DNA from 2 places in the Flintibacter sp. HCN-6482 genome. Region 1 is predicted to be linked to the other one. Evidence: predicted binding sites of a transcription regulator. Region 1 holds the regulator's gene; the other holds the start of a gene.
The links. The regulator HrcA, encoded in region 1, represses chaperone genes, less so after heat shock. The targets are predictions, from matches to a motif close to TGTTAGCACTCNNNNNNNNNGAGTGCTAACA.
Positions count from the first base shown of each region.

Region 1 (14,761 bases):
TGGGCGCCAATCATCCGATGGGCCCCCTGGCTCTGGGCGACTTCATCGGTCTGGACGTGTGTCTGGCCATTATGGACACCCTGTTTGCCGAAACCGGCGACCCCAAGTACCGCCCCGCCCTTCTGCTGAAGAAGATGGTCCGCGGCGGCCTGCTGGGCAAGAAGTCCGGCAAGGGCTTCTACGATTACAGCAAGTAAATCGCCCCATCCAGCTGCCCCCTCCCAAGCCGGAGGGGGCAGTTTTATATGTCAAAAAAAGAGCGGCACTTCGGGCCTTCTTTTCCGGAGGCACCTTCTCCGCCCCCCAATCCAGCCGGACCACGGGCCGGCCCCCCGGCGCCCTGAAAGGGCAGCGAAATCGCAGCCGGTCAACATACGCCAATCTTTTAGGCAACTTCCGCATATTTTCCCGTTTCCGACAAATCCGATATGGAAAAACTGTTAAATTTGCCAGATATGTCCCCCTTGCTTTACCCCTGAAAAACAGCTATAATCTGGGTTGTAAGTGGATTTTAGCCGTGTTTGATATGGTTCGCAACGCCAGGATTCTTTCCTGTGTTGCGCTTTTTTCCGGTTTTTATTGTTAAATTTCTAACAATATTCGTCAAACGCGGCGTCCCGACCATGTATCGTCTGCCCCCGGGGCCGGCTCTCTCCGGTCAAGAAAGGCGCGCCTCCCGGGCGTTTAAGGATGATTGCAAAGTAATTTAAACTAGGAGGACTAAAAAATGGATTTTCATCTGTCGAAAGAACAAGAGATGGTCCGCAAGATGTACCGCGAGTTCGCCGAGAACGAGGTCAAGCCCTTGGCTGAGGAAATCGACGAGGAAGAGCGCTTCCCTATGGAAACCGTAGAGAAGATGGGCAAGCTGGGCATGCTGGGCATCTACTTCCCCAAGGAGTACGGCGGAGCCGGCGGCGATGTGCTGTCCTACGCCATGTGCGTTGAGGAGCTGGCCAAGGTGTGCGGCACCACTGCCGTCATCGTGTCCGCCCATACCTCTCTGTGTTGCGCCCCCATCTTTGAGCACGGCACTGAGGAGCAGAAGATGAAGTACCTGCCTGACCTGCTCTCCGGCAAGAAGATCGGCGCCTTCGGTCTGACCGAGCCCAACGCCGGTACCGACGCCTCCGGCCAGCAGACCACCGCCGTAAAGAATGAGAACGGCGACTATGTGCTCAACGGCTCCAAGTGCTTCATCACCAACGGCACCGTAGCCGAAACTCTGGTGGTCTTCGCTATGACCGACAAGACTCTGGGCAACCACGGCATCTCCGCCTTCATCGTGGAGAAGAACTTCCCCGGCTTCTCTGTGGGCAAGCACGAGAAGAAGATGGGTATCCGCGGCTCCTCCACCTGCGACCTGATCTTTGAGGACTGCGTCGTGCCCAAGGAGAACCTGCTGGGCAAGGAGGGCCAGGGCTTCAAGATCGCCATGCAGACCCTGGACGGCGGCCGTATCGGCATCGCCGCGCAGGCTCTGGGCCTGGGCGAGGGCGCTGTGAACGAGGCTGTCAAGTACACCCAGGAGCGCGTGCAGTTCAAGAAGCGTCTGTCCCAGTTCCAGAACACCCAGTTCCAGCTGGCCGATATGCACACCCGGATGCAGGCCGCTCAGTACCTGGTGTACGCCGCCGCCGTGAAGAAGCAGAACCACGAGCCCTACGGCATGGATTCCGCTATGGCCAAGCTGTTCGCCGCTGAGGCCGCTTCCGACGTGACCCGCCGCGCCGTCCAGCTGTTCGGCGGCTACGGCTACACCCGTGAGTACCCCGTGGAGCGCATGATGCGCGACGCCAAGATCACCGAGATCTACGAGGGTACTTCCGAGGTCCAGCGCATGGTCATCTCCCGTGCTCTGGGTGTGAAATAAGTTAGGAGGCAGATCGAAATGAAAATCATTGTTTGTGTCAAGCAGGTCCCCGATACCTCCGGTAAGGTGGCCGTCAATCCCGATGGTACTCTGAACCGCGCCTCCATGGCCGCTATCACCAACCCCGACGACCTGAACGCCGTCGAGGCCGCTCTGACTTTGAAGGAGCAGACCGGAGCCGAGGTCGTGATCGTCTCTATGGGTCCTCCTCCCGCCGAGTCCATGCTGCGTGAGGTCATGGCCCGCGGCGCTGACCGCGCCGTTCTGGTGTCCGCCCGTGAGTTCGGCGGCTCCGATACCTACGCCACCTCCCAGATCCTGGCCGCCGCCATCAACAAGATCGGCGTCGAGGACGAGGATATCGTGCTGTGCGGCCGTCAGGCCATCGACGGCGATACCGCCCAGGTCGGCCCCCAGATCGCTGAGAAGCTGCACCTGCCCCAGGTTTCCTACGCCGCCGAGATCACCAAGGAAGGCGACACCATCACCGTCAAGCGGATGCTGGAGGACGGCTATATGACCATCAAGGTCAAGACCCCCTGCCTGATCACCTGCATCAAGGAGCTGAACGCTCCCCGTTACATGAGCGTGGGCGGTATCTATGAGTGCTACTCCAAGCCCTATGAGATCTTTGACTACAACACCCTGAAGGACGATCCCCTCATCGATCCTACCACCATCGGTCTGAAGGGCTCCCCCACCAACATCTTCAAGTCTTTCACTCCCCCTCAGAAGGGCGTGGGCATGATGCTGGAGGGCGCCGACAAGGCCACCTGCGACAAGCTGGCCGGCATTCTGGCCGCCAAGCACCTGATCTGATAGAAGGGAGATTAAGAATATGTCTAACTACAACAGTGCTGCCATCGAAGAATTCAAGGGCGGCGTTTGGGTATTCTGCGAGCAGCGTCAGGGCAAGATGATGCCCACCTCCTTCGAGCTGATCTCCGAGGGCCGCAAGCTGGCCGACGAGCTGGGCGAGAAGCTGTACGGCCTTCTGCTGGGCCACGAGATCGAGGGTATCGCCAAGGAGCTGGGCGGCTACGGCGCTGACGGCGTGTATGTCTGCGACCACCCCCTGCTGGCCAACTACACCACTGACGGCTACACCAAGGTCATCTGCGACGTGATCCAGGAGTACAAGCCTGAGGTCATGCTGATCGGCGCCACCAACATCGGCCGCGATCTGGGTCCCCGCTGCGCCGCCCGTCTGCACACCGGTCTGTGCGCCGACTGTACTCACCTGGACATCGACGTGCCCAAGTACAAGGACTTCCTGCGCTCCGCCTCCACTCTGGCTCCTGCCATGATCGACTCCATCCCCGAGGATGACCGCAACCTGAAGATGACCCGTCCCGCTTTCGGCGGTCACCTGATGGCCACCATCATCTGCCCCCGCTTCCGTCCCGCTATGGCCACCGTCCGTCCCGGCGTGATGAAGAAGAACGCCTTTGAACAGGCCAAGGCTGACGCCTGCGAGATCATCAAGCCCAACTTCTCCCTCACCGAGGACGACATGGAAACTCAGGTCGTCGAGGTAGTCAAGGCCGCCAAGAAGCTGGTCGATTTGATCGGCGCCGATGTGGTCGTTTCCGTGGGCCGCGGCATCTCCAAGGATGTTGAGGGCGGCATCAAGCTGGCCGAGGAACTGGCTGAGGTTCTGGGCGGCGTCGTGGGCGGCTCCCGTGCCACCATCGACTCCGGCTGGCTGTCCGCCGACCATCAGGTCGGTCAGACCGGCAAGACCGTTCACCCCAAGATCTATGTGGCTCTGGGCATCTCCGGCGCTATCCAGCACAAGGCCGGTATGCAGGACTCCGAGTGCATCATCGCCGTGAACAAGAACGATACTGCCCCCATCTTCGAGATTGCCGACTACGGCATCTGCGGCGACCTGTTCAAGGTCACCCCCATGCTGATCGAGGCCATCAAGGCTGCCAAGGCCGCCAAGTAAGATCGGCTGTAATCGCATAAAAAAGCCAGTACCCCCCGTCCAACGGACGGGGGGTACTTATTTTATAAGTAGTTTTTTAAAAAAATCCATGCTATACTGTTGATATAATACAGAAACTACTAGGCTTAAAGGAGGCATATCATGAAAATCTATCATAAACCTTCTTTTATGTACGGTCTTACTTTCCTTTTCGCGCTGCCTCTGTTTGCGTTTGGTATCATAAAGGTCCATTGGTGGCAGTGGATCATCACCATCGCATTTGCCACAAAGTTCTTATACACAGGACTTTCTAAATCAGAAAGCGAGTATCAGGAAAATATCGCAAAGAACTATCGGAGCGTGGCCCAGGAGCTTTACGGGAAATATGCAACCATAAAGTTAAATTTCCCTTTGGTCATTTTATGTTCTTTTTATGCTGTCGCTTTGTTCATCAGGTTGGTAGCTAATCTTTTTATTCCTATTTGGATCACTGTTTGTTTCACAATCGTTCTTACTGTTTCTGTCTTTTATAGCCTCAGCCTTGACCATAAAATCAAAGAACATATTGAAAATGGCACAAGTAGAGGATAGAAATGAATTAAACAACACCTCAAAAGCCAATACCCCCCCTAGGGCCAGCCGGTTTCCGGCTGGCCCTTTTTTATACTCCCCCTCATCTGTCTGGGCGGCTTGGCTACCCGTAGGATACTCCGGTGGCACACATCTCCCCCCTCTACACGGCGTAACAAGGTCGTCACCCTCTCTCCATCTTCCATCTCTTCTCTCCATTCTCATTCCCCCCGCACCGTGGCCCGGCCGTGCGCATAGGATAGCTCAGAAACCCGCCCCCCTTCAGGCGGTCTTCGGAGGTACTGCTATGAAACACGAACTGAACATCTGGGTGGTGGGCGGCGATATGCGCCAGGCCAAGCTGGCCCAGCTGCTGGCCCTGGACGGCCACACTGTCCATACTTACGCTTTGGAGCAAGACCGCTCTACCGGCCCGCTCCCTGAGGAGGATCTGTCTCAGGCCGAGAAGGCGGACTGTGTCGTTCTGCCGCTGCTGGTGTCCACAGAGGGCGGCCTGCTCAACGCCCCTCTATCCCAAACAAATCATCCCTTGTCCGACGTATTAGATGCACTTCGCCCCAGCCAGTTTATCTGCGGCGGCCGGCTGGACTCGGAAATCTTAGCTTTGGCTGCCCACCGCGGGCTAACCATTCGGGACTACTTCGCCCGGGAGGAGCTGGCGGTAGCCAACGCTGTCCCCACAGCGGAGGGAGCTATCCAACTGGCCATGGAGCATTTACCAATCACAATCCACGGCGCCCGTGTGCTGGTCGTGGGCTTTGGCCGGGTGGGCCGGCTCACCGCCCAACGCTTCCAAGCTCTGGGAGCAAAGGTTTCCGTGGCGGCCCGCCGGTATGAGCAGCTGGCCTGGGCGCAGGCCATGGGACTGGGCACCGAGCATCTGGCCCATCTAGCCGGATGGCTGTGCGGCTATGACCTGATCGTCAACACAGTCCCCGCCCAGGTCCTGGGCCGGCTGGAACTAGAGGATGTCAAAGAGGACTGTCTCATCCTGGACCTGGCCTCCAAGCCCGGAGGGGTAGACCTTAGGGCGGCGGGAGAGCTGGGCCTCACAGTAATCTGGGCCCTGTCCCTCCCCGGTAAGGTAGCCCCTGTGACCGCCGGGGCCGCCATTAAATCCACCATTTATAATATGCTTCAAGAGGCGGGGTACTGAGAGGGGCGTGCCCTGGAGGGAAGTACAAGACGTACCCCGGCGCGAATCGCCTCACATTCAGTCTGATTTGGAAAGGAAGATTGATTTGATCGATAAAACCGTCGGATTCGCTGTGTGCGGGTCCTTCTGCACCCATCACAAGGCCATGGAGGCCTTAGAGCAGGTGAAAGCCCGCTTCACCCATGTGGTGCCTATTGTATCCGAGTGCACTGCCGACACGGATACCCGCTTCGGCAAAGCTCACGACCTGATGCGGGAAATGGAGCGCATCTGTGACCACCGGGTCATCTCCACTGTCAAGGCGGCAGAGCCTATTGGCCCCCAGAAGCTGCTGGACCTGCTTATTATCTGCCCCTGTACCGGAAACACCCTGGGCAAGCTGGCCAACGGAGTGACAGACACCAGTGTCACTATGGCTGCCAAAGCTCACTTACGCAACAGCCGCCCCCTGGTCATCGCCCCCTCTACCAATGACGGACTGGCCGCCTCGGCCGTGAGCATCGGGGCCCTGCTGCCTAGAAAATACATCTATTTCGTTCCCTTTGGCCAAGACGACCCAGAGAGAAAGCCTACTTCTTTAGTATCTGATTTCTCTTTGGTGGCAGACGCGGCCCAGGCCGCCCTGGAGGGAAAACAGCTTCAACCCCTGCTCATCCCACATCATTGATCAAAAAAGATCCCGGACCACACCCTTACGGGTGAGGTCCGGGATTCGCTCTCTTAAAGGGAGCTCCCGTGCCAATATGACCGGAAATAATGGAGCAGGTCAGAGCCAAATTGGAACAGAATGATCAGCACCATCACGGTCACAGGCAAAAATAAGAGGAACATCACGATCTCGTCCATCAGCTGATATAGAGAGGCCCAAAAAAAGCTCCACATATTTCGCTCCTTTCCCGATTTGATCCTTCCCTACGTGCTCCTCCTCAACTTTTTCTCTATACAAAGTATACTATATCTCACGAGATTTATCAATATAATTTTCGTTTTTTTACAAATAAAATATCTTGATGTAATCCACCCTCTTCTTTATAAAAGGAGACCGCCTGTGTAAATCACAGGCGGCCTCCTTTTTCATTTTTTCTTTTTTCGCTTTTCAAAAAAACTCTTGACTACACCTTCTGGTACCTCTTCGCCCATGCTCTCACCAAAGGCCTCTAGAGCAGCGCGCTGATCGGCGCTCAGGCTGGTCGGTACTTGGACTTTGATGGTCACATACTGATCGCCCCGGCCTCGACCTCGAAGCTCTGGGATTCCTTTCCCCCGCAGGCGGAAGGTGGTACCGGGTTGTGTTCCGGCCGGCAGGCTCCACTTGACCTTTCCGTCGATGGTGGGAATCTCCAGCTCCCCTCCCATCGCCGCCCGGTAGAAGGAAACGGGCTGCTCGTAGAGGACTGTGGTCCCATCCCGGCGGAACTGCGTATGGGGCTTTATACGGATGCCCACAATCAGGTCACCGGCCGGGCCTCCGTTTTTACCGGCATTGCCCTGGCCCCGCAGAGAAACCGCCTGTCCGTCGTCGATCCCGGCAGGAATGGTAACGGTGATGCGTTTTTTCTTCCGCACACTGCCGGCGCCGCCACATACCTTACAGGGGGAGTGGATCAGCTTGCCCGTCCCCCGGCACTTGGAACATTGGGCGGTGGTGGAGAAGGCGAAGCCGCCCGCCCCCCGCTGAATCCGAACCACGCCGGTCCCCCGGCAGTCAGGGCAGGTCTCGGCGGTGGTGCCCGGCTCGCAGCCGGAGCCATGGCAGGCATCGCACATCTCAGTCCGTGTCAGCTCCAGCTCCTTCTCGCAGCCGAAAGCGGCCTCCTCAAACGTGACAGAGAGATTAGCCCGCAGGCTCTCTCCCTTTTGCGGGGCATTAGCTCTCTGCTGCTGACCACCAAAGCCACTGAAGCCGCCGCCGAAGAAGGAGCCAAAGATGTCTCCCAGGTCGATGTCCCCCATATCGAAGCCGCCGAAGCCGCCGCCACCCCCAAAATTGGGGTCTACTCCCGCATGGCCGAACTGGTCATACTTCGCCCGCTTCTCCTTGTCGGACAGGACCTCATACGCCTCATTGACCTCTTTGAATTTGGCCTCTGCCTCTTTGTTCCCCGGGTTCATGTCGGGGTGGTACTGCTTGGCCAGCTTACGGTACGCTTTTTTCAATTCTTCGTCCGAGGCCCCTTTGGACACGCCCAAGACCTCGTAATAATCTCGTTTCTGTTCTGGCATGATATCACCTCTGTTTCAGAGTTCAGAGTGGAACGTGAAGAGCGGAGATAAGGTCTGCGGCACATATGCCCGGAGTGAATGACCATATCTTCACTCTCCACTCTTTACCCTTCACTCTTTTGAACAGGCACAATGGCGCGCAGGCGGGGCGATGCCCCGCCCGCGCGGACCATAGATTTCTATTACTTCTGATCGTCGTCCACGACCTCATAGTCCGCATCGACCACATCAGGGCCGGCGGCGCTACCGCCCTGGGCGCCGCCCATATCGGGGCCGGGGCCGGGCTGGCCGGCCTGCGCCTGGCCATACAGCTTTTCGCTCACTGCGTAAAACTCCTTCGTCAGAGCCTCGGTGGCCTCCTTGATGGCTTGGGTGTCATTTCCCTTCAAGGTTTCCTTCAGGTGGTTCAGCGCGCTCTCCACCTTGCCCTTATCTCCAGCGGGGATCTTATCGCCCATCTCCTCCAGGGTCTTTTCTGTCTGATAAACCATCTGGTCCCCGTTGTTGCGGATGTCCACCTCTTCCTTCCGCTTGGCGTCTTCGGCGGCGAACTGTTCAGCCTCCTTGACTGCCTTATCAATGTCGTCCTTCGACATATTGGTGGAGGAGGTAATGGTAATATGCTGCTCCTTGCCGGTGCCCATATCCTTGGCGGACACGTTCACGATGCCGTTGGCATCGATATCAAAGGTGACCTCGATCTGAGGCACACCCCGGCGTGCGGGAGCGATGCCGTCCAGGTGGAAGCGGCCCAAGGTCTTGTTGTACTGGGCCATCTCACGCTCGCCCTGGAGAACGTGGACTTCTACGGAGGTCTGGTTATCAGCGGCGGTAGTGAAGGTCTGGCTCTTCTTCACGGGGATGGTGGTGTTACGCTCGATGAGCTTGGTCATCACGCCACCCATGGTCTCAATGCCCAGGGACAGGGGGGTGACGTCCAGCAGCAGCAGGTCCTTCACGTCGCCGGTAAACACACCGCCCTGGAGAGCGGCGCCCAAGGCCACGCACTCGTCGGGGTTAATGCCCTTGAAGCCCTCCTTGCCAGTCAGCTTCTTTACCATCTCCTGAACCGCGGGAATACGGCTGGAGCCGCCCACCATCAGGACCTTAGACAAATCGCTTCCGCTCAGTCCGGCATCAGACAGAGCCTGCTTCACAGGGCCGCTGGTGGCTTCCACCAGGTGGGCGGTCAGTTGGTCGAACTTGGCCCGAGTCAGGGTCAGGTCCAAGTGCTTGGGGCCGGTGGCATCAGCGGTGATATAGGGCAGGTTGATGCTGGTAGAAGTGACACCGGACAGCTCGATCTTGGCCTTCTCAGCAGCCTCCTTCAAGCGCTGCATGGCCACCTTGTCGCCGGTCAGGTCCACACCCTCAGTTTTCTTAAACTCCGCGGCCATCCAGTCCATGACGCACTTGTCGAAGTCGTCGCCGCCCAAGCGGTTGTTACCAGCGGTAGCCAGCACCTCGATGACGCCGTCGTCGATATCCAGGATGGATACGTCGAAGGTGCCACCGCCCAGGTCATACACCATGACCTTCTGGGCGGTCTCCTTGTCTACGCCGTAGGCCAGAGCAGCGGCGGTGGGCTCGTTGATAATCCGCTTCACGTCCAGGCCGGCGATTTTACCAGCATCCTTAGTGGCCTGGCGCTGGGCATCGGTGAAGTAGGCGGGGACTGTGATGACGGCCTCGGTGACTGTTGTGCCCAGATAGGCCTCGGCGTCCGCCTTCAGCTTCTGCAGGATCATGGCGCTGATCTCCTGGGGGGTATACTTCTTGCCATCGATGTTCACCTTGTAGTCGGAGCCCATCTCACGCTTGATGGAGATGACGGTCCGGTCGGGGTTCGTGATGGCCTGGCGCTTGGCCACCTGACCCACCATACGCTCGCCGTCCTTGGAAAAAGCCACCACAGAGGGGGTGGTGCGGTTGCCTTCGGCGTTGGGGATGACGACAGCGTCGCCGCCCTCCATGACCGCTACACAGCTGTTGGTCGTACCTAAATCGATACCGATGATCTTAGACATAATTCATTCCTCCTAAATATATGACATTCATGTTTACAAAGTTAAAATAGGAACAGCGGCCCGATGGCGTAGAGCGCGGCGCACCAGGCCAGCAGGCCCCCAGCGAGCAGCAGGGTATAGGATACAGCATCACAGGTTTTCGCTTTACAGCACTGCTTGCAGGGCTGATTTCTTTTCACTGTTTTCCTCCTTTAATCCCATCGGCTTTTGAAAATAAGCCGCGCACCTCGGTTCCGTTCCCCTAATTGGCCACCTGCACCATGGCGAAGCGGATGACCTTCTCGCCGCACTGGAAGCCGGCCTGGAACACGGCGGCCACTACGTTCTCGCCCAAGCTCTCATCCTCCACGTGCATAACAGCGTTATGGAGATTCGGATCAAAGGGCTGGCCCAGGGCGGGAATCTCAGTGATGCCCAGCTTGGAAAGGATCTCCTTCAGCTGGTTCATCGTCATCTCCACCCCTTTTTTGTAGGCTTCGTCGGCGGTGTCCTGCTTCAAGGCCCGCTCCAGGTTATCATAGACGGGAAGAAACGCGGCGGCGGTATCCGCCTTGGCGTCGTTCCAGATGGACTCCTTCTCCTTGGCGGTCCGCTTTCGGTAGTTGTCGTACTCCGCGGCCAGGCGGAGAAAGCGGTCGTCGAGGGGTGCGGTCCCCTCTCCGGAGGGCTCCTCCTTGGGTGCCTCCCCTGATTTCTGGTCCCCCTGGGCGGCCTCGCCGGCCTCCTGGGGCTCCCCTTTCTCCTCCTGTTCCGTGCGAACAGCCTCTTCCTCAGGCTCCACAGCCTCTTCCTTCCGAATATCCTCCTGACACTGCTCAGGCTGGGCCTGCTTCTTTTTATTTTTATCGCTCACGATGCGGCGCTCCTTTCCTGCTTATGGCTCCTGTGTATCTGTTTTCTCTGCCGGGGGTAACTCTCCCTTGCCGAACATGCGGGTCAGGCTGTCGGCAAAATAGGACAGGCGGGCGGTGACCTTGGCGTAGTCCATCCGGGTGGGTCCAACCACTCCGATGACGCCCTTCATATTTTCTCCAATGTCGTAGCTGGCCATGACCACACTGGTGTCCTTCAGCGCGTCACTGACATTTTCCGGCCCGATCAGGATGTTCATGTTCTGGCCGCCGGTCATTGTCACAGGCAGCCGGGCCACATCCTTCTCCTCGGCCAGATAGTTCATCAGAGGTTTAGCCTTGTCCAGGCTTCGGTATTCCGGGTGTTCCAGCAAGTGAGTGATTCCGGTAGTTCGGACCTTTTGGCTGCTCTGTTCCGACAGGATCTCCACCGCGAAGTCCACCACCAGGGCAATCAGCTCAAAGGCGCCTGGAGCGGTGCGGGTCTCCATCTTGTCCAAGGTCTGTTCCATCTCCTCCTGGGTCAGTCCCACGAAGGAACTGTTCAGAACCGCGGAGAGCAGTTGGAGCTGGGTGTCAGAAACCTCCTCAGGGATATGGATGAGTTTATTTTTAACGATGGAGTTGTCCGTCATGACCACGGCGATAAAGGCGTTTTCTTCCACTTTCAGCAGGTCATAGCGTTTGACGGTGATCCGCTCCGCGGGGGCGGCCATGGTAAATACAGGATAGTCGCTGAACTGGGATAGGACCTTTCCCGCCCGGTCGATCACTCGATCCAGCTCCTCCATCTTCAGGTTCAGCGCCTCGTTGATACGCTGAGTCTCCTGCATGGTCAACTGCTGATGACCCATCAACTCATTGACATACAGCCGGTAGCCCGCGGCGGAGGGTACCCGTCCGGCGGAGGTATGGGGCTGCTCCAAAAGGCCCATATCAGTCAAATCAGCCATCTCGTTCCGGATGGTGGCACTGGACACATCCAGTCCGGCCCGCTCCGCTACCATTTTCGACCCCACAGGCTCGGCGGTGGCGATATAGGTTTCAATGATGGCCCGAAGAATCCGTCTTTTTCTATCCGTCAGCTCCATGTTTCCCCCCCCTGTTCCTTTTATCTCGGCATGCGCTTCCGGCCGTTCCGGCTCAAGACAGCTCCGCTCCGCGGACCCTTCGTCTTATATCCTCATGCCGGCCTGCTTGCGCTTTGATCATTTCGTTAGCACTCAATACTCCTGAGTGCTAAAGATAATGTACCACCGGGGGGCAGAATTGTCAATAGGCACTTTATGAATTTGTTGTAAACAAATGAATCCCGCCAATTTTTTGCATCTTCTATCTTTTGCTGCTAAGAGCTCCGGCTCTTGACAAATGTTTCTAATGTATTACACTAGATATGAGGTGATTTTATGGGGATCGAAAAAAAGAATTACAGCTTTCGTTTTCATGAGGACATGGTAGAACGCCTCCGCGCCCAGGCCCAGCTGGAGAACCGCTCGCTCTCCAACCTGGTGGAAACGATTCTGCTCCAATATCTCTCCACTTTAGAGGAGAAAACAACATGACCGTCTGTCCATAGACAGGCGGTCATGTTTCTTTTTTATAGGGTAAACACCTGGCCGGTATACAGTCCCTGACAGCCGGGACCGAAGTATTCCGTCAGCCGCTCCAGGGCTGGCTGTCCGGTGCAGTGGCCGGTCAGGATTCGCTCCACCCCCAGGGCCTTCAGCGCGTCAGCCACCGACTGTACATACTCCGGCGAGCAGTTCATGCCAGTCCCCCCCTTGGCATACATATGCAGTCCGCCCACCACGGCGTGCACCCGCTTTCCGGGCAGCTGGTCCAGCACGCCCCGCACGATGTTGACGATGCCCCCATGGCTGCAGGAGTTGAAGACCACCAGTCCCCGCTCCCCCTCCAGCACCAGGGACTGCTCGTGGCTGAAATCGTCCGGGACAAAGTCATCCTCCCCTCGCTTGCAGACCAGGTTAGACGCCTTTCCCATAAAGGCCGGGTCCTTTGGACCGTCGGGCAGCAGCCACCCACCCTCCAGCAGCTCCATAGGTCCCGGTACTGGGACAAGCCGCTCTCTGGCCCCCTCCCAGATATCCCGGTGGACGCCAATAAATTTGGGTCCCTCCTCTGTCATGGAGAAGTAGGGCCCTCCGGCCTGGGGGCGGACATAGACCTTGGCTCTCTGGTTGAGCTGGAAGAACCGGCGCAGGCCATCGGCGTGGTCATAGTGGCCGTGGGACAGCACCCCCAGGTCCACATCCGCCAGGTCCACCCCAAGCTTCTGGGCGTTGTCGGCAAACCGTCCTGAGGCGCCCCCATCCAGCAGCAGCCTCTTCCCCCGATATTCGATATACAGGGACAGGCCGTGCTCCGGCACCAGACCGCATCCCTCCTGGGCAGTATTTTCCATTAATACGGCAACTTTCATGTCCTGTTCCTCCTTATTCCAGTGCTCCAGAGCGGGTCAAGTCTCGAATCCACTTGCCGCTCCTTAATCTCCACACTCCCCCGACGCACTTACAAAACTGCTCTACCCCCAGGGACAGGTAGACCCAAAAGATCCCCGTCTTCAACACCAGCCCACATATAGCGGCCATAGGTACTGCCACCAGCCAGAGCGGGAGAATGTCAATGAGCGTAGTGGCCCGCACATCTCCCCCTCCCCGGAGGACTCCCACAATATTCACGCTGTTAAAATCCTTCAGCGGCATGATGACCGCCTGGAGAGTAATCATCATAGTGGCCGCAGCCGCCGCTCCCGCCGAGAGCTTAAACAGCGGGAACACATAGGTAGGCGCCAGGAAAACCAGTACCAGCCACAGGGCCAATCCCAGCGCCGCGCCTCCTACGGCGGCCAAGGTGTTCAGGGCGAGTCCCACTCCATATACCCTGTCCTTATGTCCGGCACCGATCTCCCGGCCAATGATAATCGCCGCGGTAGAGGCAAGTCCCATGGAAACTACCTTACATATTTTCTCTACATTTCCTGCTAGCGTATAGGCGGCCAGTATCTCCGTGCTGCCCGCCATATGTCCCATGACTGTGGGATACATAGAGGTACCTAGCCCCCACAGGGTTTCATTCAGCACCACTGGCCCACTGCACATCAGAAATTGACGGGCCAGCCGCTTTCCTGGCCGCAGGACCAGTCTCCACCGCACCCGGAAGATCCGATTCCTAGCCATGTGACAGGCCACGATGACAACCTCTAAAACGCGTGCGATGAGGGTGGCCAGAGCCGCCCCTTGAACTCCCAGTGCGGGCGCTCCCAGATTTCCGAAAATAAATACCCAGTTCAAAAAGGTATTCACTGCCATAGAGGTAGCCAGAATGTACATTCCCAGTTGGGGATGCTCCATACTGCGGAAGGCTGCAATATAAGTCATTGAAAAGGCGTTGAATACATAGGACAGCCCCGCCAGCCGGCCATATTGGGCGGCCAGCTCCACCACCGCCCGGTCGTTGCCAAAGAGGCTGAGAAATTCTACCGGACAGATCAGCAGAATGACCGAGCACAGAGACGATACTGCCATCACCAGCCACAGGGCCATCCCATAGATCCGATTGATAGACTCCATGTCCTGTTTGCCCCAGTATTGGCTCAACAGGACCGTGGAGCCGCTCTGCACTCCAAAAATAAAAAGCTGCACTACAAACAGTGGAATATTGGCTAGGGTAACCGCCGCCATCGGCTCCTCCCCCAGCAGCCCCACCATAAAGGTGTCCGCCATGCTCAGGGTGCTGGTGATCATATCCTGGAGGATGATAGGCGCGGCCAGAGCAGCGACCTCCTTATAAAAATTCGGTCCTCTCCGCATATAGGCAAACATGGAAACGCTCCTTTTTCGTTGTTTCTCATTCAGGACAGGGATGGGAACAGCTTCTCCGATGCCCCTTTCAATCCCTCAATTAAGGCGTCTACGTCCTCCTGCTTGGTATCGTAGGAAAAGCTGATCCGCAGCACCCCGTCCCGTTCCCCCTTGGGCAGTTTCAGGGCGGCAAAGACGTGGCTGGGTTTCCCCTTGTGGCAGGCGGAGCCGGAGGAGATATATACCCCCCGGTCACTCAGGAAGCGGACCACCACCTCGCTCTTATAAC
Region 1 covers NZ_JBBKBK010000005.1:76,856-91,616, reverse strand. The annotation lists gene WKS99_RS13035 (3-hydroxyacyl-CoA dehydrogenase family protein) at 1-197, shown strand, start outside; gene WKS99_RS13030 (acyl-CoA dehydrogenase) at 728-1,873, shown strand; gene acrB (acryloyl-CoA reductase electron transfer subunit gamma) at 1,892-2,692, shown strand; gene acrA (acryloyl-CoA reductase electron transfer subunit beta) at 2,712-3,824, shown strand; gene WKS99_RS13015 (hypothetical protein) at 3,966-4,394, shown strand; gene dpsA (dipicolinate synthase subunit DpsA) at 4,681-5,550, shown strand; gene WKS99_RS13005 (dipicolinate synthase subunit B) at 5,636-6,217, shown strand; gene WKS99_RS13000 (hypothetical protein) at 6,271-6,432, opposite strand; gene dnaJ (molecular chaperone DnaJ) at 6,625-7,773, opposite strand; gene dnaK (molecular chaperone DnaK) at 7,956-9,800, opposite strand; gene WKS99_RS12985 (hypothetical protein) at 9,842-9,979, opposite strand; gene grpE (nucleotide exchange factor GrpE) at 10,042-10,653, opposite strand; gene hrcA (heat-inducible transcriptional repressor HrcA) at 10,675-11,742, opposite strand; gene WKS99_RS12970 (hypothetical protein) at 12,058-12,213, shown strand; gene WKS99_RS12965 (MBL fold metallo-hydrolase) at 12,249-13,091, opposite strand; gene WKS99_RS12960 (MATE family efflux transporter) at 13,105-14,493, opposite strand; gene WKS99_RS12955 (cysteine desulfurase family protein) at 14,523-14,761, opposite strand, start outside.

Region 2 (14,761 bases), on a different contig from region 1:
CGTCCGCGCCGCGCCGCCGAACTCTGTTCGGCGCGGAAAGGACAGCGCAGGCCATTAGATCCGATGCATCGCGTTAAAAATATCCTCTCGCTGGATGCGGATGGACAGGCCCTGCCCCTGGCCGGCCCGGTCCAGAAGGTCGGACATCTCACCGATAGAGGCGCTACAGGCGGAGGTGTCCACCAGCATGACCATGGTGAAATATTCCTGGAGTACGGTCTGGGAGATGTCCAGAATGTTGATGCTGTGTTGGGCCAGCAGGGAGCAGACGGAGGCGGTGATGCCCACCCGGTCCTTGCCGATGACAGTGACGATAGCCTTCATGACGAATACTTCCTTTCATAGATACTATGTACGCGGAGAGAGGAGCGATTAGAGTGGAGATGTTTGATCTTCATGTACAACGCCTTACTCTTCACTCAGTTCATCGAGGGTCAACTCAAACCCATCTAAAAAGCGATCCATGAAGTACCGGAGAGCGGGGATCTGGTTTTGGCACAGGGCGGCGTAGGTCTGTTCCTTGGCCTTTTTGAACTCGTTGTTGCCCGCCTTGACCTCCTCCACACATTTGAGGTAGGCGGACAGCTTGTCCGCCGCCTTGACCAGGGCACGAACCTGGGGATCGGGGATGGTGAGGGCCTCGTCATAGGCGGGGCGCAGGTCCTCCGGAAGCATGTTCAGCAGCTTCTGCTCCGCCACCGCCTCCACCTGCTTATAGGCGGACTGGATGTCGGGGTTGTCGTACTTGATGGGGGTGGGCATATCGCCGGTGAGGATCTCGCTGGCGTCGTGGTACAGAGCGGCCACCGCCACCTGCCCCGGATCGATCTGGCCCCCAAAGTAGCGGTTTTGGATCACCGCCAGGGCATGTGCCAGGACGGCTACCTGGTGGGAGTGCTCCTGGATGTTTTCCAGCCGGGTATTGCGCATGAGCCCCCAGCGGTTAATGTACCGCATCCGGGAGATCATGGGAAAGAAGTGATGGGACACATCTGGGCCTCCTTAATCAGCGATTTGAAACAAAATTGATTGTAACATAGGCGCCTGGAGATGTAAACTGCTCTTTGAGGGAGAAAGGAAAAAAGAGGCGGCTGCCGCCGCCTCTGCTTAGAGATTTATGGTTTTGCACCCGAGCCCCTTCGCCGGGCACGGATCCCCAGGAAAATCAGGAGAAGGATCAGCGAGCCCCGGAGTATCCCGATAGCGGCGGCAAAATAACTGGCGTAGTAACGAAGCTCCGGATTTGTGAGGATCCAATACAGATAGCGCATTCCTCCAAACAGCCCCCAGGGGGATACAGAGGTGTGAGGGTTGAATACCAGCAGACTGATGGCCACCGCGGTCCACCCCATCCACAGCCAGGGATGCTTTTTACAAAGCAGCAGAGGCAGGCCCAGCAGCATGAGCCCCGCCCCAATCAGGGATACGAGCCCCATACCGCCCAGCACCAGGCCCAGCAGGCCCACGACCTCCAGGGCAGCTCCCGCCTTCTGGACAGGGGAGAACCCTCTCTGTTCCGCCGCATAAACCACCTGTGGCTCCGGGGGAGCGGGGCGTTCCCCCTCCCGTACCAGCTCGTCCACGCTGATCCCGAACAGATCGGCCAGCCGGATCAGCTTGTCCAGATCAGGTACCGCCTGTCCCGTTTCCCACTTGCTGACGCTCTGCCGGGATACGCCCAACTTCTCCGCCAGGTCCAGCTGGGACAGCCCACTGCCTGTGCGCAGCTCATAAATCTTTTGAGATAGCTCCATCCTGGTTTGCTCCTTCTGATTTTAGGTTTGATACAGGCCTGTTTTATGGTATGATTATAGAGGAACGAGGGACAAACGGCAACCAATCTCCCTTGGAAATTCGCGCAACCGGCGGTTGCGCGACTGGATTTTTTCGAAAGGAGCCCCATTATGGCCAAGAAAAACACCCGAAATACCAAGGGACGAATCATCGAAGCGGCCTGGCGTCTGTTTTACCGCCAGGGCTATGACGACACCACCGTGGAGGAGATCATTGCCGAGTCAGGCACCTCCCGGGGGTCCTTCTACCATTATTTTGAAGGGAAGGACGCCTTACTGTCCACGGTGTCCTACCTCTTTGACCAGAAGTATGAGGAACTGATGGCTACCCTGGACCCGGATGGAAACCGCTTTGACCAGCTTATGTACCTGAACCGGGAGCTGTTTGCCATGATTGAAAATTCTGTCTCCCTAGACCTGCTGGCACGGTTATACTCCTCCCAGCTGATCACCCGGGGGGATAAGCATCTGCTGGACCACAACCGTACATATTACAGGCTGCTGCGGCAGATCGTCCTCCAGGGCCAGGAACGCGGGGAGCTGCGGGGAGATGTGACAGTGAACGAGATGGTACGGGTGTACGCCCTGTGCGAGCGGGCCCTGATTTATGACTGGTGCCTGTCAGGTGGGGACTACTCCCTGCTTCAGTATGGAAAGACCATGATGCCCCGTTTTTTCCGGGACTTTCGTGCGGAGGAAGAAAATTTGTAGAATTGTATAAAATTTTAATTCATAAAATGTATAGTAGATAAATAAAGCAATACCAGAGCTTTTATGAAATTCTATGGAAGCATATTCCGGAGTTTATTCTATACTCTGTTCTGTATTTTATTCTGTTCTGACTTGTGGTAGAATACCCATACTGCCCCCATGGGGGACATCGCCTTTCCGGGGGGAGCCGGAAGGGCGGCTGTGTGTAGTAAGGGCGTAACTGCCAAAAGGAGAGAGCGTATGACCACTGAACAGATCTGTATTATGGCCACCATCATCGCGTACCTGTGTTTTGTCATCTTTACCGGGGTGATGATCGGCCGACGTTCCAAAAAGAGTGCCGAGGGCTTCTACTTAGGAGGCCGGGGCATTGGCCCTCTGGTCACCGCAATGAGCGCCGAGGCCAGCGACATGAGCAGCTATCTGCTGATGGGCATCCCAGGCCTGGCCTACTTGTCTGGTGTAGCCGATGCCAGCTGGACCGCGATTGGATTGGCTTTCGGTACTTATTTGAACTTCCTTCTGGTGGCGAAGCGGCTGCGCCGGTACAGCGTCCGCTTGGATGCCATCACCATTCCCAGCTTCATCTCCAAGCGGTATGGGGAGAAGAAGCCCGTCATCATGTGCATCTCTGCTCTTGTTATCCTCATTTTCTTTGTCCCCTATGTGGCCTCCGGCCTGGCGGCCATCGGAAAGCTGTTTAACAGCTTGTTTGGCTGGGACTATATGGTGGCCGTGGTCATTGGTGCCATCGTCATTATCAGCTATACCTCTGTAGGTGGCTTCAGCGCCGTGGCCACCATGGACCTGATTCAGTCCATCATCATGACCATAGCCCTGTGCATTATCGTCATCTTTGGCGTGGTCCAGGCGGGCGGTTTTGACGCCGTTATAGACCATGCCAAGACACTGCCCGGCTTCCTGAGCTTTGGCCAGACCTATAACGAGGCCACCGGTCAGGCCGAGCCTTACGGCCTGCTCCGTATCGTATCCATGATGGCCTGGGGCCTGGGCTATTTCGGGATGCCCCATATTCTGGTGCGTTTTATGGCGATCCGGGATGAAAACGAGCTGAAGCTGTCCCGCCGAATCGCCTCCACCTGGGTGGTCATCTCCATGGCTGTGGCTGTGTTCATTGGTATTGTGGGCCACGCCGTCTCCTCCGCCGGGCGTATCCCCTTCCTGGAGGGCAGCGCCACGGAGACCGTCATCGTCCAGATGTCTAACCTGCTGTCCAAGTATGGCATCTTCCCCGCTGTCGTGGCCGGGTGTATCCTGGCCGGCATCCTGGCGGCCACCATGTCCACAGCCGACAGCCAGCTTCTGGCCGCCTCCTCCGCCTTTTCGGAGAACATCGTCCAGAATGTCTTTGGCGTCAAGCTGACCAATAAGCAGAACATGCTGATTGCCCGGCTCACTGTGGTGGTCATCGCCGTCATCGCCATCTTCCTGGCCGCTGACCCGGACAGCAACGTGTTTAAGATCGTATCCTTTGCCTGGGCCGGCTTCGGCGCCACCTTCGGCCCCGCTATGCTGTGCGCCCTGTTCTGGAGGCGGAGCAACCGGCAGGGCATCATGGCCGGTCTGGTGGTGGGCGCTGTGATGATTTTTGTATGGAAATTCCTCATCTCCCCCATCGGCGGCATCTTCAATATTTATGAGCTGCTACCCGCCTTTGTCTGTGCTACCATTGCCATCGTGGTGGTATCCCTGTTGACGCCCGCCCCGGAGAAAGCGGTGCTGGACGCCTTCGATGACTATAATCAGTAACTATAATAAAACTTCCCGCTGCCAAGCAGCGGGAAGTTTTTATGTCAGTTTTCCTGTTCTTTGGGCTCCCCCTCGATTTCCTCTCCCTCCTCGTCCCGCTTTCGCAACCAGGCGGATACCAGCAGGGTGATGGGGATGGCGGCGCCGAATAGGATAATCTGAAGGGAGCGTGTGAAGTCCCTGCCCACGAACATCCAGGCGACGGCTCCGCCGTAGACCAGGGGGACAATGCAGCCCAAATACCAGTTGGAGGAGCCTCTGCCCCTTACCCAGGCCTGGATGACTACGGCGGCAAAGGCGAGGGTAAAAATGGCCCAGGAATTCACGACAAAACGCTCCTTTCAGCAGTAAAAAGTTACTCCAGATTCAGCTTGTTTTTCAAGATATAGCTGGTGCCCAGAAACATGAGGACGGTGGGGATTAGCAGCAGAGCGATGCCGGCCCATAGGGATAGGTGGCCGTCCAGATTTAGAGCCCAGTTCATCGGATACAGGGATAGGCGGTCCAGCACGTTCAGAATAAGGCTGCCCACGATGTCCAGTCCCATATAAGCAACCACGCTCATCAGTACCCGGTGGCGATGAAACAGGTGGCCAATCGCCATGGATAGATAGACCGAGGTGAATACCATGGCGAAAAATACCAAGATCATGACTAGAAATTCCACTAGGTAGAGAATGGAGTCAGGCTGTTCCATCAGCCCCTGGACGATCATCTTCCAAAAATCGAGATCAAAGAGATCGCTCCACTTTAAGGGCATCATCAAGAACAGGGCTAGCACTGCCACGACGGTATTGACTACGGTGACCACTAAAGCACACAACAACTTAGACAGTACAAGCTGCCATGGGTGGACTGGTAGGGTGTGCATCAGATACCCCTCGTCCCCCAGCAGACCACGGTAAAATCGGGTGAGTACGAACACGACGGAAGCAACAAACATGGAGAACATTACACCAAAAAATAGGGTGATGGAGATGATGGACATCCACTCCTGAGACACCACCCAGTTGGCCCCGCTATCGCTTGAGAAGGGTAGAGTGAAGCGGTTGATCAGGCCAATGATGAGAGCCGCTGGCCAGATGATGGAAAACTGTTTCCACATGGAGCGAAAGTCATATTTCAAAAGTTTGAACAGCATCAGTACAGGCCTCCTTCCATGGGTTGGGTCCGAAAGATTTCACGGAACAGGGCGTCCACGCTCTTGCCCTGCCGCTCCCGGATGTCGTCCACTGTGCTGTGGAGCATAATCCTGCCACTTTTCAGAAAGATCACCTCATCCAGCACCTTCTCAATATCGGCGATCAGGTGGGTGGAGATCAGGACAGTGCCATCCTCGTTGTAGTTGGTCAAAATGGTGTGCAGGATAAAGTCACGGGCAGCCGGGTCTACCCCGGCGATGGGCTCATCCAGCAGATAGAGTCGGGCTTTCCGGGCCATGACCAGCACCAACTGGACCTTTTCCTTGGTGCCCTTAGACATGGACTTCAGCTTATCCTTCGGCTCCACGCCTAGACTGCGGCACATGGCAAGGGCCTTGTCATAGTCGAAGTTTTGGTAGAAATCTCGGAACAGGTCGAAAAGATCCACCGCACGCATCCAGTTGGCAAAATACATCCGGTCGGGTAGATAGCTAACCATGGCCTTGGTTTCTGGCCCAGGGGCCTGACCGTCGATGGTCAGCCCACCGGTGGTGGGCTGGATCAAGCCGCACAGCAGCTTGATTAGAGTAGTTTTGCCACTGCCGTTGGGGCCAAGCAGGCCCACGATCCTCCCCTGGCCTACCTCCAGGTCCACACCGGACAGGGCGGCCTTGTGTCCATAGGCCTTCGACAGGCCGTGACAGACGATCAGTTTTTCGTTCATTGTTCCTCCTCCTTCAGCATCGCCGTGGCCTCTTGCTGGGAGTAGCCCAGCTCTGCCATGGCGTGATAGTATTGGTTGACGACCACATGGGCCTCCGCCCTCCGTACCGCATCCAGTATAGCGGTGTCTTGGGTGACCAGCCGCCCCGCCGTCCGGTCCGCCTTGGCCAGACCGTCCTGCTCCAGCTGGGCCAGGGCCCGCTGCATAGTGTTGGGGTTGACCCCCGCCTCCGCCGCCAGCTCCCGCACTGGGGGCAGCTTGCTCCCAGGGGGATAGACCCCGGTGATGATGCGCCGGGTCATTTGCTCGGCCAGCTGGAGCCAGATGGGCCGGTCGTCATTGAGTTTCCATTCCATAGAGGCTCCCTCCTTGTACTATTGTATTAAGTGATTAGTACAATAATACATTCTGAGGGATTTGTCAAGCCCAAAATAAAAAATTTGTGTCTGTTCTGATTTGTTACCTATGTAACGGGTTTGTAGCCGCTTTGAAAGGAAATAGAGATGTTTTTCTGGGAGTAGGCGGTATAATAGTGTATCATGCCTGCATTTTCCCTTAGTCGAGGGCTTGGAAAAAGAGGTTCCAAACAGGACACGCCTTGTTTGATAAGGAGGATTACAATGAAACAATGGAAAAAACTGCTGCCCGCCCTGCTGTCGCTGGCCCTGCTGGTTTCCTGCGGACCGAAAAGGCCGGGCACCGACACCTCGGTCGGGGATGTGTCCGCCCCTGGCACGGCGGCCCCCTTTGTATTCACCAGAGACAGCCTGCCCCGGCTGGATGGCTCCACCTCCACAGCGCCCATGGCCCAGGCCATGTGCGCGGTACTGCTGGGGGAGGGGCGGGAGCAGGTGGCCGACCTGGTCCAGTTCTCCCGGACCACCCAGTCGTACCGAAATTTGATGGCAGGCGCCGCTGATTTGCTGTTGGCCGCCGAGCCGGCCCCAGAGGTGGCCCAGGAGTTGAAACAGGAGGGGGAGTGGCTGCTGACTCCCTTTGCCACGGACGCGCTGGTGTTTGTGGTCAACGAGGACAATCCGGTGGACAGCCTGACTACCGAGCAGGTGAGAAAGATATACACCGGCCAGATCACCAACTGGAAGGAGGTGGGAGGAGAGGACCTGGACATTATCCCCTTCCAGCGCAACAGCGAGGCTGGGAGCCAGACTCTGATGGAGAAGCTGGTTATGGACGGTCTGGAGATGATGGATGCCCCGGAAGCCTGGGTGCCCGACTCCATGATGGGGCTTCTGGAGGCGGTGCGGGAATATGACAACTCACCCTCCGCCATCGGCTACACCGTGTACTACTACGCCAATGATATGGAGATGGCCAAGGGGCTGAAGGTGCTGACCATCGACGGGGTGTCCCCCTCGGCCGAGGCCATTCAGGCTGGGGAGTACCCATTTTTAAACCCCTACTATGTGGCCATGGCCAAGGACCGGCCCCAGGACGACCCCACCCATATACTGTATGACTGGCTGCTGGGGCCAGATGGCCGGCGGCTGGCGGAGGAGCTGGGCTATGTCCCCGCCTCTGACGCTGGGGAGCCCCTTATCCCGGTAGAGGTGGACTGGTCAAAGCTGGATGAGCAGGAAAAGCCTCTGCCTGATATTGGCGGCCGCTGGTATCAGGAGCGTGTGGAGCAGCTTCGCCCCAGCCAGGAGTATGGTCAGCTCGTCCCCTTCGAGGGGGCGGCGGGCTACTTCTCCTGGCAGGCGGACAACTGGCCGGAAACGCTGATAGGGCTGATGACCACTGGCGGCAAGGTGGTCATGGACCCGGTGTGTAGCGAGATCAGCCGGCTGTATTATACAGATGACGCCGGGGACAGCCAGACCCTTCCAGTGTGGGAGCTGGAGAAGGGGGACCCGGAGCGGGGCAGCCCCGGTAACGGCGCCCTTATCGCCCTGGCAGCGCAGGACGGGAGCTGGGTCACTGAATTTAGGTACTGGGGTGTTAAGGGAACTCCGGTGGGTATTTTCGCGGGGGATGGGCACAAGCTCTATCTGCTGCGTCAGGAGGATGGAACAGAGAAGGCATCCTGGTCATGGGACCAGCTTGGCATCGCCCACCCGGAGAGCTTCCCTTGGTGGTTCGCCGGCGATGTATATGAAAACGCCCAGTGGTACGATGGCGGATTTTTCCTGGGCTTCTGGGGAGAGAACTGGCGTAAAGCCCTTCTTTTGGACCCGGAAACGGGAGAAGTGACCGCTCTGACTGCTCAGGATTGGTGTGATAGGATACAGAAGCGATATCAGGACACTCTCTGGTGGGACAGCAAAACAGACGGCCAGGGCCAGGTCACTCTCACCTATGGGACGGACAGCTTTACCTTCCCCTCCCCCCTGCCGGAGGAGGAATTTCCCTATGTGACCGGCGGGGACCGGGTGATCTTCAACGATACCCAGGGGGACCGGTGCGCTGTGTCCCTGCTGAACGGACAGGAGGTCCTGCCCGCCCAGGACGGCCAGGTAGAGGCCCTCCAGGGGGATGAGGCCAGCTGGCTGGCGGTGCGGAAGGACCAGGGCAGACAGTGGAACATCTACGACTGGAAGGGAGAGCTGTCCTGCACCCTGGAGGGGGAGGAGGACAGCTGGCTCTCCCTGTCCGGTCCCCTGCTGGAGCTGCGCTGCCGGAACTATACGGCCTATTATGAGCCGGAGAGCGGTACCTGTGTGTTCCGTACCTGGTTCTCCCTGGGGGACCGAGGCGGAGAGGCCCAAGAGCCCGCCGGCTGAGAATTGTAAATAATTTTTGAACCCTATTGCATTTTCCGCCTGACTGCGCTATCATATGGTTAGCACTCGGATATAACGAGTGCTAACCATTTTGTTTTCAAAAAATTTTTCATATACGGAGGCAGAAAATCATGGCAAAGAAGCAGTTTAAGGCCGAATCCAAGCGGCTGCTGGACCTGATGGTCAACTCCATCTATACCCATAAGGAGATCTTTCTCCGGGAGCTGATCTCCAACGCCAGCGACGCCGAGGACAAGCTGGCTTACAAATCGCTGACTGACGACACAGTAGAAGTAAAGCGGAAGGACCTGAAGATTACCATCGTCCCGGACAAGCAGATGCGCACCCTGACCATTTCGGACAACGGCATCGGGATGTCCAAGGAGGATTTGGAATCCAACCTGGGCACCATCGCCCGCAGCGGCTCCGGCCAGTTCAAGGCCGGACTGGCCGAAGACGACAAGGCCGCGGACAAGATCGACGTTATCGGCCAGTTCGGCGTGGGCTTTTACTCTGCCTTCATGGTGGCCGACCAGGTCACCGTTATCTCCCGTGCCTGGGGGAGCGAGGAGGCCTGGATGTGGCAGTCTGACGGGGCCGACGGCTATACTGTGACCCAGTGCGAGAAGGACGCCCCCGGTACAGATATCATCATGCATATCAAGGCCAGCGGCGAGGATGAGAACTACGATCAGTATTTGGAGACTTATAAATTACAGGAACTTATCAAGAAATACTCCGATTATATCCGCTATCCCATTGTCATGGAGGTAGAGGACTATAGGAGGAAGGACAAGCCCGCTGACGCCCCCGAGGACTACAAACCGGAATGGGAGACCGTCAAGGAGTGGAAGACCCTCAACTCCATGGTCCCCCTGTGGCAGCGGCAGAAGTCCAAGGTGAAGCCGGAGGAGTACAACGCCTTCTATAAGGAGAAATTCGGAGATTGGCAGGATCCCCTGGCCGTCATCCACACCAGTGCTGAGGGGGCTGTGACCTATAAGGCCATGCTCTATATCCCCGCCCAGACGCCCTACGACTTCTATACAAGGGAGTATCAGAAGGGGCTCCAGCTCTATTCCTCCGGCGTGCTCATCATGGACAAGTGCGCCGACCTGCTGCCCGACCACTTCCGCTTCGTGCGGGGCGTAGTGGACTCCGCCGATTTTTCCCTGAACATCAGCCGGGAGGTGCTGCAGCACACCCGTCAGCTAAAGGTTATCGCCACCGCCCTGGAGAAAAAAATCAAGTCCGAGCTGCTGAAGATGCAAAAGGAAGACCGGGAGAAGTATGAGAAGTTCTGGGCCGCCTTCGGCACCCAGCTAAAATACGGCGTGGTGGCGGAATACGGCGCTCACAAGGAGATGCTTCAGGATCTGCTGCTGTTCTGGTCCTCCAAGGAGGGGAAGAACACCACCCTGGCCGCCTATCAGGACCGCATGCCTGAGGACCAGCCTTACTACTACTACGCCTGCGGCGAGAGCGTGGACAAGATCGCCAAGCTGCCCCAGGTGGAGCGCATCCTGGACAAGGGTTATGAGATCCTGTACTGCACCGAGGACGTGGATGACTTTGTCATGAAGGCCCTGGGTGAGGTGAACGGCAAGCAGTTCAAATCTGTCAGCGATGAGGACGCCCTCCCCCAGACGGAGGAGGAGAAGAAGGCGGCCGAAGAGAAGGCCGAAGCGGGTAAGGATGTGCTGGAGGCGGTGAAGGAGGCCTTGGGCGACCAGGTAAAGAACGTCCGCGTCTCCTCTATCTTGAAGTCTGGCGCCTGCTGTCTGTCAGCCGACGGCCCTGTTTCTTTGGAGATGGAAAAGTATATGAGCAAGCTGGAGGGGAGCGACCACCCCAAGGCCGACCGGGTGCTGGAGCTCAACCCCGATGCCGCCCCCTTCGCCGCCATCAAGAAGGCGGTGGACGCTGGGGATAAGGATACTGTGGCCAAGTATGCCAAGCTGCTCTACGGCCAGTCCCTGCTGATGGCGGGCCTGCCTCTGGAGGACCCGGCGGAGTATGCCCAGATGGTCTGCTCTCTGATGGTCTAAGGGACGAAACGATAAGAAAAAGCCAGCCATGGAGGTTTGCTCCATGGCTGGCTTTCTGCTGTTTGGAGGGCCCGTCAATTCACAGTCAAGTAGTCAGCGGACACATAGCCGATGGCGGCCTGTCCGGCCCGGTTGAGATAGAGGACCTGATACCACCCGGCCTCCTGGCCCAGAATTACCACACAGGTCCCGTTGTCCAGCCCGCCGATGACGGGCCGGTCGGAGCCTGGGCCAGAGCGGACGTTAAGACCCAGCTCCGCGTCAGTGACCGTGCCGGTCTGGGCGGCCTGCTGGCAGAGAACGGTACAGCTGGCGGACAGGCCGTTCCAGCTGGCCGTGATGGTGACAGAGGCGGTGCCTGTCCCAGCGTAAAGATTGGTCACCGCGCCTTTGGAGGAGACAGGAGCGGCGGAGGGATCGCTGCTGGTCCAGGAGATCTCCGCTCCCTCCCAGGCCGGGGCGAGGGAGGCAGTGAGCGGGACGCTCTCACCGGACTTTAGAGTGACCTCGTTGTGGTCCAGGGTCAGCGTATACTGGCTGGGGTCGGGGAGCTGGGGCTCTATGGGCTCCTCAGGATCGACGGGGCCCTCTGGGTCCACCGGCTCCTCAGGCTCCACGGGATCTACCGGCTCCTCCGGGCCGGTGGGCACATCCTGAATGGGGGTATAGGTGAGGGCCTTATAGAGTAGGGCGGCCATCTCGGCACGGGTCAGATAGCCTTGGGGATCGATGCCGTCGCCCTTGCCGCTGATCACGCCTTGGGCGACCAGAGTGGCGGTATGTCCCTTGGCGTAGTCGGCGATCCGGTCACGGTCGGCGAACTGGTCCAGAACAGACAAGCTGGCGTCTGGGCAGTCCTTGCCCAGCAGAGGAAGGACCTGGCGCAAGATGGTAAAAGCCTGCTCCCGGGTAATGGGGGCGCCTGGAGAATAGGCGCCGTCCCCGGTGCCGGAGGCTAGGCCTACGCTCTGGCCCCAGGACAGGGCGGTATAGTAGTAATCAGTGGGAGCTACATCGGTGAAGGTGCAGTCCTGGGTGACGGCAGGCTTGCCCATGGCATTGTACAGCATCAGCATGAAATCGCCTCGGCGGATCTGGAGGTCACGGCCAAACTCAGTAGCGGAGATGCCGCCCACGATGCCGTGGGTGTAGCAGTAATCCACGGCGGTATAGGCCCAGTGGTCCTCCGTCACATCGGTATGGACATTGGTCATGGAAATTGCGATGGTCTGGGTCTTTCCGCCAGCAGAGGCGGTAATGGAGCCGGTGCCCCCAGTCTTGGAGGCGGTGAACAGACCGTTCTCATCCACGGTCCCCACGTCCCCCTCTGTGGTCCAGGTGACGGCGGTCCAGTCCCGGAGGGCGGTGCGGCCCCAGTAACTGCCGGTGACGGCCAGTTGGACCTGTTCTCCAGGCTCAACAGACAGAGAAGTGATGGGAGAGGCGCTGCCCTCCTTGGAAATGACCAGTTCAGTCAGGTGGTCCACCACATGGATCTGGGCCTCTCCCTCTACATCCAGGTCCCTGGAGCGCAGACGGAGGGTGTCGGTGCCGGCCCTGTCGCCGGCGGTGTATACCCCGTCCTCCACTTCGCCCAGGTCCTCCCTGGAGGTGATGGTCAGGTCACGGAGCTCTCGGTCCAGAAGGTTCAGCCCTTCGTCCAGCACAGCGGCATCCGGCAGGGTGAGGGAGGTGCCCGTCAGAAGGGTGAGGCCGTTTTGCGTCAGGGCCAGCCGGTCTGGCCGGCCGTCCCCCTCCTGGTCTGTGACCAGCAGCAGATAGGTGGCGCAGCTTCGGGGCTTGCCGTCAGAGGGCAGGTTGAGAACAGCGGGCCCCGTCTGTCCCGGCAGCCAGAGGGAGATGGCGGTGGAGCCGCCCCCATCCAGATTGACGGCCCAGACGCAGCCCCGCCGGATCATCTCCTCCGCCAGATCCTTCTGGGACAGGCCGGAGGAGTAGCCGGACTGGCGGCCATCCACGGCGTAGACCAGCAGAGTGCCGTCCTCCTTCATGCCCAGGGCGGTCCTGGGCTGACGGCCGTCCTTGGCATAGGTCCACTGGGATGAGTCAGTAAGCTGGCCGTCCCACACCATAATGTCCCCCACACCTCCGGCCCACTGGGCATGAGATAGGGCCTCATCCTCGCAGGAGGTGGTCAGGGTGATCCGGTCGCCCACCTGGAAGGACTGAAAGACGGACAGATAGCCGGAGGCATCGGCGGCGGTAAGGATGTACTCCCCATCGCCAATGGCGAGGGGCTGGTCAGACTGGAGCAGCTCCGTCACCTCCAGCTCCAGGGTGCTATTGACCGTGAGGGGCTCGTCCTCCTCCATCAGAGCCATCCGTACATACCAGCCAGGGGTGGAGGTACGGGTGGACACAGCGGAGAAGTCCTGGTTGAGCAGGTAGATGCCCCCTGACTCGCTGCGCCATTTATTCAGGTGGGAGGGCTTCACCGTGCTGTTGTCCCGCTGGTTGACCAGAGTGAGGGATACCGACGGCCCATCTACCAGGGAGACTTGACCATCGGTGATGATCATGGCGTCCTCGTGCTCCGGGCTGGACTTGTAGACACCGTCCTCGATGACGATGCCGATGGGCACGCCGGAGGCGGTGGAGAAGAAGTCGGTGTTTACCGCGCCTAGTACATGGTAACCCAGCTCCTGGGCATAGGTGACAGCTCGGTTGATGGTGGCGGCGCCGTAAACAGTGCCAGCAGCCTGAAGCAGGATGGGGTAGGCGTCGCTGTCCTTCTCCAGCTCCAGGGAAAAGCTCTCCACCCGGCGCTCGCTGTTGTCGGTGATGGTGTTGCGGTAAGTCAGACCATCCACCAGGTCGATGGAGGTCTGCAGCTTCTGTTCCCCAGCGTGGGCATAGACGGTGGGGAGGGCCAGCGCCAGGGCTAGGACCAGGGCGGCCGCCCGGCGGGATAGGGATCTGACGGTATGTTTTTTCATGGGTACTCCTTTGTAATATGTAAACCGATTGAATATGGCCTATTATAGCAGACACAAAAATCGGATTCAATGGAAAAAGAAAGAAAGTTGCGGGAAAGGAGATGTTTACAAATCGTTCAGGATCAGATGGTTGAAAAAGGGATATTCTTGGTGTACAATAAATCAGTTGTACTAATATTGCGCAGGGAACGGAGGAAGAAGCCTTGGAGGATCGGCACAGCGCCACAAGGACGATCAGCGCCGTCATGGCCATCACTCTGCTGGGAAAAGTGATGGGACTGTACCGGGACCACCTGCTGGCCGTGCATTACGGTATGGGTATGGAGGCCAACGCCTTCTATACCGCCAGCCGAATCCCACGGGTATTCTTTGACGCGGTATTCGCCTCGGCCATCGCCGCTTGCTTTATCCCGGTGTTCAGCGAGTATCTGGAACAGAAGGGAAAGAAGGAGGCCTACCGCTTCGCGGGCTGCTTTATTACCATCATCGCCCTGCTCACCGGCGTTCTTACCTTGGCGGGGATGGCCTTTCCCCAGCCGTTGGTGGCCCTCTTTGCCGACTATGAGGACCCACAGACTACGGCCCTGGCAATTTCTTTGACTAGGACCATGTTTCCCACGGTTCTGTTTTCCGGCGTGGCCTTCTCCTTGGTCGGAGTGCTCCAGGCCCAGGACCACTTCACCGCCCCCGCCCTCATGTCCGCCCTATCCAACCTGGTTATTATCGCCTACTTTCTGTTTCTGGACCAGTCTATGGGCATCTATGGTCTGGCGCTGGCCTATCTGTTGGGCTGGTTCCTCCAGGGGCTGATCCAGGTCCCGCCGCTTAGGAGGCTGGGCTACCAGTATCGGCCGGGATTGGACTTCCGGTCTCCG
Region 2 covers NZ_JBBKBK010000004.1:144,722-159,482, reverse strand. The annotation lists gene WKS99_RS12335 (ACT domain-containing protein) at 55-324, opposite strand; gene yfbR (5'-deoxynucleotidase) at 409-990, opposite strand; gene WKS99_RS12325 (helix-turn-helix domain-containing protein) at 1,116-1,754, opposite strand; gene WKS99_RS12320 (TetR/AcrR family transcriptional regulator) at 1,905-2,504, shown strand; gene WKS99_RS12315 (sodium/proline symporter) at 2,745-4,274, shown strand; gene WKS99_RS12310 (hypothetical protein) at 4,319-4,600, opposite strand; gene WKS99_RS12305 (hypothetical protein) at 4,630-5,415, opposite strand; gene WKS99_RS12300 (ABC transporter ATP-binding protein) at 5,415-6,140, opposite strand; gene WKS99_RS12295 (GntR family transcriptional regulator) at 6,137-6,496, opposite strand; gene WKS99_RS12290 (PstS family phosphate ABC transporter substrate-binding protein) at 6,761-8,881, shown strand; gene htpG (molecular chaperone HtpG) at 9,013-10,929, shown strand; gene WKS99_RS12280 (phosphodiester glycosidase family protein) at 11,004-13,886, opposite strand; gene murJ (murein biosynthesis integral membrane protein MurJ) at 14,090-14,761, shown strand, end outside.
Region 2: the regulator HrcA is predicted to act here: its motif matches at 8,939-8,969, upstream of htpG (molecular chaperone HtpG).